Regions from separate parts of the Pseudoalteromonas sp. HL-AS2 genome, predicted to be linked through region 2. Evidence: predicted binding sites of a transcription regulator. Region 2 holds the regulator's gene; the other holds the start of a gene.
What was found. The regulator FliA, encoded in region 2, starts transcription of late flagellar genes. The targets are predictions, from matches to a motif close to CTAAAGNTNNNNNNNNNNNNGCCGATA.
Positions count from the first base shown of each region.

Region 1 (3,430 bases), 620 kb from region 2:
TTCCTATTAAAGTACTGACTAATCGGCTCTGCCAAAATAGGAAAATGCGTACAGCCTAATACTAATACATCTATAGACTGATCTATGTTTAAACGATCGAGTTCTTGGTGCAGTTTAGTTGTATCTAAACTTTGTTCGAAAAACAAACGCTCGGCTAAAGTAACTAGTTCAACGCTACTATATAAGCTAACTGCTATATTGTTGGTATGTTCTTGTATGAGTGTGCGCGTATAGGGACTTGATATAGTTGCTGGAGTTGCCAGTAGGCCGATATGTTTAGATTGTGTAAGTTGCGCAGCAGGTTTTATCGCCGGTACCACCCCCACTATAGGAATAGTAGTAATTTGGCGCACTGCCCCAAGCGCAGAAGTAGAGGCGGTGTTACATGCAATAACAATTAAATCTACATTAAGCGCTTGCTGGTTAATAAAGTGAATGAGTGCGCATAAGCGGTTAATAATCGTTTGCTGTGACTGAGCGCCGTATGGCAATAGCGCATTATCCATAAAATAGCTGTATTGCGCATCTGGAATACTTTGCTGAATATGTTCAAGTACCGTAGTACCACCAATACCTGAATCAAAAACCATTATGTGCGCTGACAAACTACTGTCCTTACTCTAAGTTAAGAACGGCAGTTTGCCATGTGATTTTTATAAAAGAAAGTAGTTTAGTGGTACAACTATTGTTGATTGGCTAGCTCGTCCGTTGCTGCATTTAATTGATTAAGGTTTTCGAACATAGCTTTGGTGTAATCTACCAATTTATCTATTTCTGCTTGATCTTGATTTAACCACTGCACAATACCCGATAACTGGTTTTGTATGCCCAGCTCTGTGGCTTTATTAAACACAGCTTTTAAGTCGTCGTTAAACGGCGCTAATTTATCAGCTACTGCTTTTTCAGGAACTGGCTTGTACTCTTCGTAACCTTTAACTGTAGCGACTGTTTTGGTTTGTCGTAAATCCATTGAAAAAGCCACCAGCTGTTCGTTGCCTAAGCTTAGTGCTTGCGCCTCTTCAAATGCTTTATCTAAGTCACCACTGAAAAAGGTGCTACTTACACTTTGTAAGTCAGCCATTAGCTCATTAATCGCCTTTTGTTCATTCTCATTTAAATCGCCATTAACCGACATAGAAAATGACAACTCACGAGACTGCGACGACTCACTTACAAAAGATTCACTATTCCCATTTTGCTGATAACGACTGGCTGATTGTGACTCATAAGCATCAGCAAAACTAATACTCACTTCGTCTCCTTCGGCGGTAGTAAATTTATATTCTGCTTTGTTACTTAAACTTGCATACTGAGCTTGGCTAACAGAGACACTGGCGGGTTTAGGATTAAATAAATCGTCTTCAAATTTGTCCAGGCCATTAAATATGCCTTCTTTAGATTTATTAATACCCTGTGCGATATCGTCGTTAAACACGCCATTGCCTTTTAATTCATCAACCGCGTCATCAATCCCTATTTGCACACCTTTTCGAGCATCACCTAACATACCTTTGAGTTTTTCATCGTCGGCACCATTGGCTTTTGCTTTACGTACTGCACTGGTAACGAAGTCTAAAACGTTTTTAACGATTTCATCAAAATCAAAAAGCGGTTTATCTTTTTTCGGCTCGCTTATCGGTAAGCCAAGAGCTTGAGCCATTTTGTCACCGAGCACTTTGGCAGCAAGTTCTTTACCGCGCTGCTGATAGTTATCTTGAGGCGACTGTATTGTAGGTTGCTGTAAAGCCCCTTTATTACCGTATTTATTAATATTGTGGTTTGGAACAAAGCCAAAGTTACCGATTTTCATGATCCGACTCCTATCTATGCTTGCCTTACTTATCGGCACTGTAAGTTATTTCTGTAGCTAGATGCTCAAAAAAAAACCAATATATATTTCATCAAAACTAGACAAATACATCTCGCTCCCTACAATAGCGCCGATAAACAGCTCTCAAAGATAAGGTTATAGCGTTAATGGCAGTTATTAAAATAGACACCTCACAGTACGATGCGCAGTTAAGCGAAAAAGAACAGCGTATTGCTGCCCAATTTCAACGTTTTGGTGTGGATAAACTTGAGGTATTTAGCTCAGAGCCGATTAACTACCGCCAACGCGCTGAGTTTAGAGTATGGCACGATGGTGACGATCTGTTTCATATAATGTTTGATCAACAAACTAAAGACAAAATTCGCGTTGATAGCTTTGACCCTGCCGCTCCTTTGGTAGGTGAAGTGATGCAAGTAATGATTGATAATTTAAAGTCGTGTGAAATTTTGCGTCGTAAATTATTTCAGATTGATTACTTATCTACGCTAAGCGGTGAGATTTTAGTGAGTCTGTTATATCACAAGCCACTTGATGAGCATTGGCTGAGTGAAATTAACGCGCTTAAAGAAAAGTTAAGCAGTAAGTATAAAATTGACTTTATTGGCCGTGCCCGCAAACAAAAAGAAATGCTTGGTGATGACTACGTTACCGAACGCTTAAACGTGAATGGTCAAGAACTAATATATCAGCAGGTAGAAAACAGCTTTACCCAGCCAAATGCCAAAGTAAATATTAAAATGCTAGAGTGGGCGCAAGACTTATGTAAGCCACTTAAAAATGATTTACTTGAACTTTATTGTGGTAACGGTAACTTTTCTATTGCGTTAGCGGGCTCGTTTAATAAAGTACTAGCAACCGAAATATCAAAGTCGTCGGTACACTCAGCGCAGTACAATATAGCGCAAAACAAGGTAGACAATTTAGATATTATCCGTATGTCGAGCGAAGAGTTTACTCAAGCCATGAATGGCGAACGCAGTTTTTCTCGTTTAGAAGGTATAGATTTAAATAGCTACAATTGCCAAACCATTTTAGTTGATCCGCCACGTGCCGGTATGGATACCCTAACGTGTGACTTAGTAGCAAATTACGAAAGTATTATTTATATTTCGTGTAACCCAGAGACACTAGAGCGCGACCTTGATCACTTAACCCGCACCCATGAAGTTAAACGCTTTGCGATTTTTGATCAGTTCCCTTATACGCACCATATTGAGTCGGGTGTATTTTTACAAAAAAAGAATACTTAAAATAACCAGCTAAAAATTACCCATAAAAAAAGCTCCTTAGAAGCTTTTTTTATGGGTTTAACTTTACTTGCTTGCTAAGTAGTTAATTAATTTAGTGATATCTGCGGGTTCGCTAATACCCGATTCGCGACCTAGAAGTAGTTTGTACTTACCATTTACGATAAAAGTAGGTACGCCACGCAATGCACCTTTCTCTTTAAAGTAGTCTTGGTCGCGCTTCATTTTTGAGCTTAATGTACGTACCGAAAAGCTTTTAAATAACTTATCGAACTTATCGCCATCAACCCCTTGCGCTACAAACACATCTTTTACGTCGGCTAATTCATTAAAATTTGCGCGCTTTGTATGA
Region 1 covers NZ_CP133571.1:258,141-261,570, reverse strand. Annotated here, with positions in the region: gene murI (glutamate racemase) at 1-605, opposite strand, end outside; gene RB215_RS01230 (DUF5610 domain-containing protein) at 683-1,810, opposite strand; gene trmA (tRNA (uridine(54)-C5)-methyltransferase TrmA) at 1,978-3,081, shown strand; gene RB215_RS01220 (thiol:disulfide interchange protein DsbA/DsbL) at 3,145-3,430, opposite strand, start outside.
Region 1: the regulator FliA is predicted to act here: its motif matches at 1,841-1,867, upstream of RB215_RS01230 (DUF5610 domain-containing protein).

Region 2 (3,430 bases):
AATAATAACGGCGTTAAGGTTATCGCCGTCACTGGCGGTAAAGGTGGCGTTGGAAAAACAAATGTATCGTTAAATACTGCGATCGCTTTAGGTCAGCAAGGCAATAGAGTGTTAGTGCTTGATGCCGATTTGGGTTTAGCCAATTGTGATGTAATGCTTGGACTACGTGTTGAGCGTAATTTATCGCATGTGTTATCTGGCGAATGTGAGCTTGATGAAATACTAGTAGAAGGCCCCGCTGGGATAAAAATAGTACCAGCGACTTCGGGTTCACAAAGTATGGTTGAGTTGTCGCCTGCAGAACATGCTGGGCTTATTCGTGCTTTTAGCGAACTCAATACTGATTTTGATATATTAGTTGTTGATACCGCTGCCGGTATATCGGATATGGTGCTGAGTTTTTCTCGCGCTGCACAAGATGTTTTGGTTGTGGTATGTGACGAGCCTACTTCAATAACCGATGCCTATGCACTGATCAAAGTATTAAGCCGCGAACATGGCGTGTATAAATTTAAAATTGTTGCCAACATGGTGCGTTCATTACGCGAAGGGCAAGAGTTATTTGCAAAGCTATCAAAGGTTACAGACCGATTTTTAGATATATCAATGGAGCTGGTTGCAACCGTTCCTTATGATGAAAATATGCGCAAAGCAACACGTCGTCAAAAAGTAATTGTTGAACTGTTTCCTAGTTCTCCTGCTGCACTTGCCTTTAAAACATTAGCAACAAGAATAACAAAGTGGCCAATACCGAACCAGCCTTCGGGTCATTTAGAATTTTTCATTGAGAAACTCGTTAACGGCTAACTATGACTACATTGGTGAATAGAGCTATGGGATATGAATCAACACAAAATTTAAATATGATTGTTGAAAAGCATGCTTCATTAGTAAAAAAAGTAGCATGTCATTTAATTGCTCGTTTACCCCCTAGTGTACAACTCGATGATTTAATTCAATCAGGAATGATAGGATTAATAGAGGCGTCAAAAAACTTTGATGCCACTAAAGGCGCTAGTTTTGAAACCTTTGCGGGTATTCGTATTCGGGGCGCTATGCTTGATGAAATGCGCCGTGGAGACTGGGCTCCTCGCTCAGTACATCGTAAAAGCCGCCAGGTTATAGAAGCTATTTCAGCATTAGAAAGCAGCCTGAATCGTGAACCTACAGACAGTGAAGTTGCCCAAAAGCTTGAAATTACACTAGAGCAATATCATCATATTTTAACCGATGTTAATTCCAGTAAAATCTTAGGAATAGAAGATTTAGGTATTGATGAGGATGTTATAACACCTGTTGGGCACGATTTAGCACTAGACAAACCCTTTAATAATGTTAAAAATGAAAGGTTTAATGAATCTTTATTAAGTGCAATTAAATCCCTACCAGAGCGAGATGCAATGGTGCTTTCGTTGTACTATAACGATGAAATGAATTTAAAAGAAATTGGACAGATACTCGATGTAAGTGAGTCGCGTGTAAGTCAGATACATGGTCAGGCGATGATTAAGCTAAAAGCAAAAATCAATGACTGGATAAATTAGAAGTAAGTAAATACAGGTTTAGGCCTCACTGGAGGATGTTTTGGATAAAAACATAAAAATTCTTGTTGTTGATGACTTTTCAACGATGAGACGTATTATTAAAAACCTATTGCGTGATTTAGGGTTTACCAATGTTTTAGAAGCAGATGATGGCTCAACTGCTTTACCTATGTTGCAAAATCAATCATTTGACTTTGTAGTAACAGATTGGAATATGCCGGGCATGCAAGGTATTGACTTGTTAAGAGCAATACGCGCAGATGACAAATTAAAGCATCTTCCGGTTTTAATGGTTACTGCAGAAGCTAAAAAAGAGCAAATTATTGCAGCAGCCCAAGCAGGTGTTAATGGTTATATTGTTAAGCCATTTACTGCGGGTACATTAAAAACTAAATTAGAAAAAGTGTTCGAACGCTTAGGTTAATAAGGGGAGAGGCTTATGTCAGCACCTGCTGCGCCTCAGATTACTTTAGAGCAAGCACGTCAGCTGGTCACTTTTTTAGAAAACGGTGAGCAACATAAAGCTGATCAGTTAATTTTAGAAACTGCCTCTCAAGAACAATCATATTTGTTTGCAGAAGTAGGTAAATTAACGCGCCAGTTGCACGAGTCTTTAAAGGGTTTTGAGCTTGACACCCGCATAACAGATTTAACCACTGATGCAATTCCGGATGCTAAAAAGCGACTTAACTATGTCATAGAAATGACAGAAAACGCCGCCAACAAAACCATGGATGCGGTTGAAGCGAGCCTGCCTTTAGCCCAGCAATTAGCTGATGATATTTCGCATATCAAGCCAACCTGGGATCGGTTAATGAGCCGCGATCTTGAACTTGGTGAATTTAAAACATTGTGTCATAGCATTGATAAATTTATGAACAGCTCGCATCTTAAAACCGATGAGTTGCAAGTATTAATGACTAATGTGTTAATGGCTCAAGATTATCAGGATTTAACCGGGCAAGTAATTCGCCGTGTTATTGAGCTGGTACGCGAAGTTGAAGAAAGTTTAATTCATCTGTTAACTGCGTTTGCAGCACAAGATGAAAACAATAACCAAGAGCAACAAAAAACAGAAAACTCGATTGCCGCACAAGCATTAGCAGGCCCAGAAGGCCCTATTATTGATAAAGAATCGCGTGATGATGTTGTATCTGATCAAGACGAAGTTGATGATCTTTTATCAAGTTTGGGCTTCTAATAGGAGAGTAACTGCATGAGCTTTGAAGTCGATGAAGATATATTACAAGATTTTTTAGTTGAAGCTGGAGAAATCCTTGAGCTTTTATCTGAACAATTAGTTGAACTGGAAAATAACCCAGAAGATACTGAATTATTGAACGCTATTTTTAGAGGCTTTCACACTGTTAAAGGTGGCGCGGGCTTTTTAGCGATGTCAGAGCTGGTAGATGCCTGCCATGGCGCAGAAAACGTGTTTGACTTACTGCGCCAAAAAGTGCGAACAGTTAACTCTGAGCTAATGGATGTTATACTTCAAGCACTTGATACTATTAATGAAATGTTTGCTACGATTAAAAATCGTGAGCAACCAGAGCCTGCCGATCCTCAGTTACTCGAAATATTACATAAATTAGGTTTACCCCCCACAGAAGAAGAGCTTGGCGGTGACACTATTGCGCCAGTAATAACGCAAGATGCTAATTTAGATGATGACCCTTTTGCATTTGATGAGTTGTTTGATGCACCCAGTGCAGCAACAAACGCTACAGCAAACGATGCGCATATTGATGAAATTAGCGAAGATGAATTTGAAAACTTACTTGATGAACTTCATGGCAAAGGTAAAGGCCCTGCAATAAAAGAGTCATTAAGTAATAGCAGCGACTTAAGTGGCGATATTACCGACGATGAATTTGATAGCTTAT
Region 2 covers NZ_CP133571.1:873,994-877,423, forward strand. Annotated here, with positions in the region: gene RB215_RS04125 (MinD/ParA family protein) at 1-807, shown strand, start outside; gene RB215_RS04130 (RNA polymerase sigma factor FliA) at 834-1,544, shown strand; gene cheY (chemotaxis response regulator CheY) at 1,585-1,968, shown strand; gene RB215_RS04140 (protein phosphatase CheZ) at 1,984-2,745, shown strand; gene RB215_RS04145 (chemotaxis protein CheA) at 2,761-3,430, shown strand, end outside.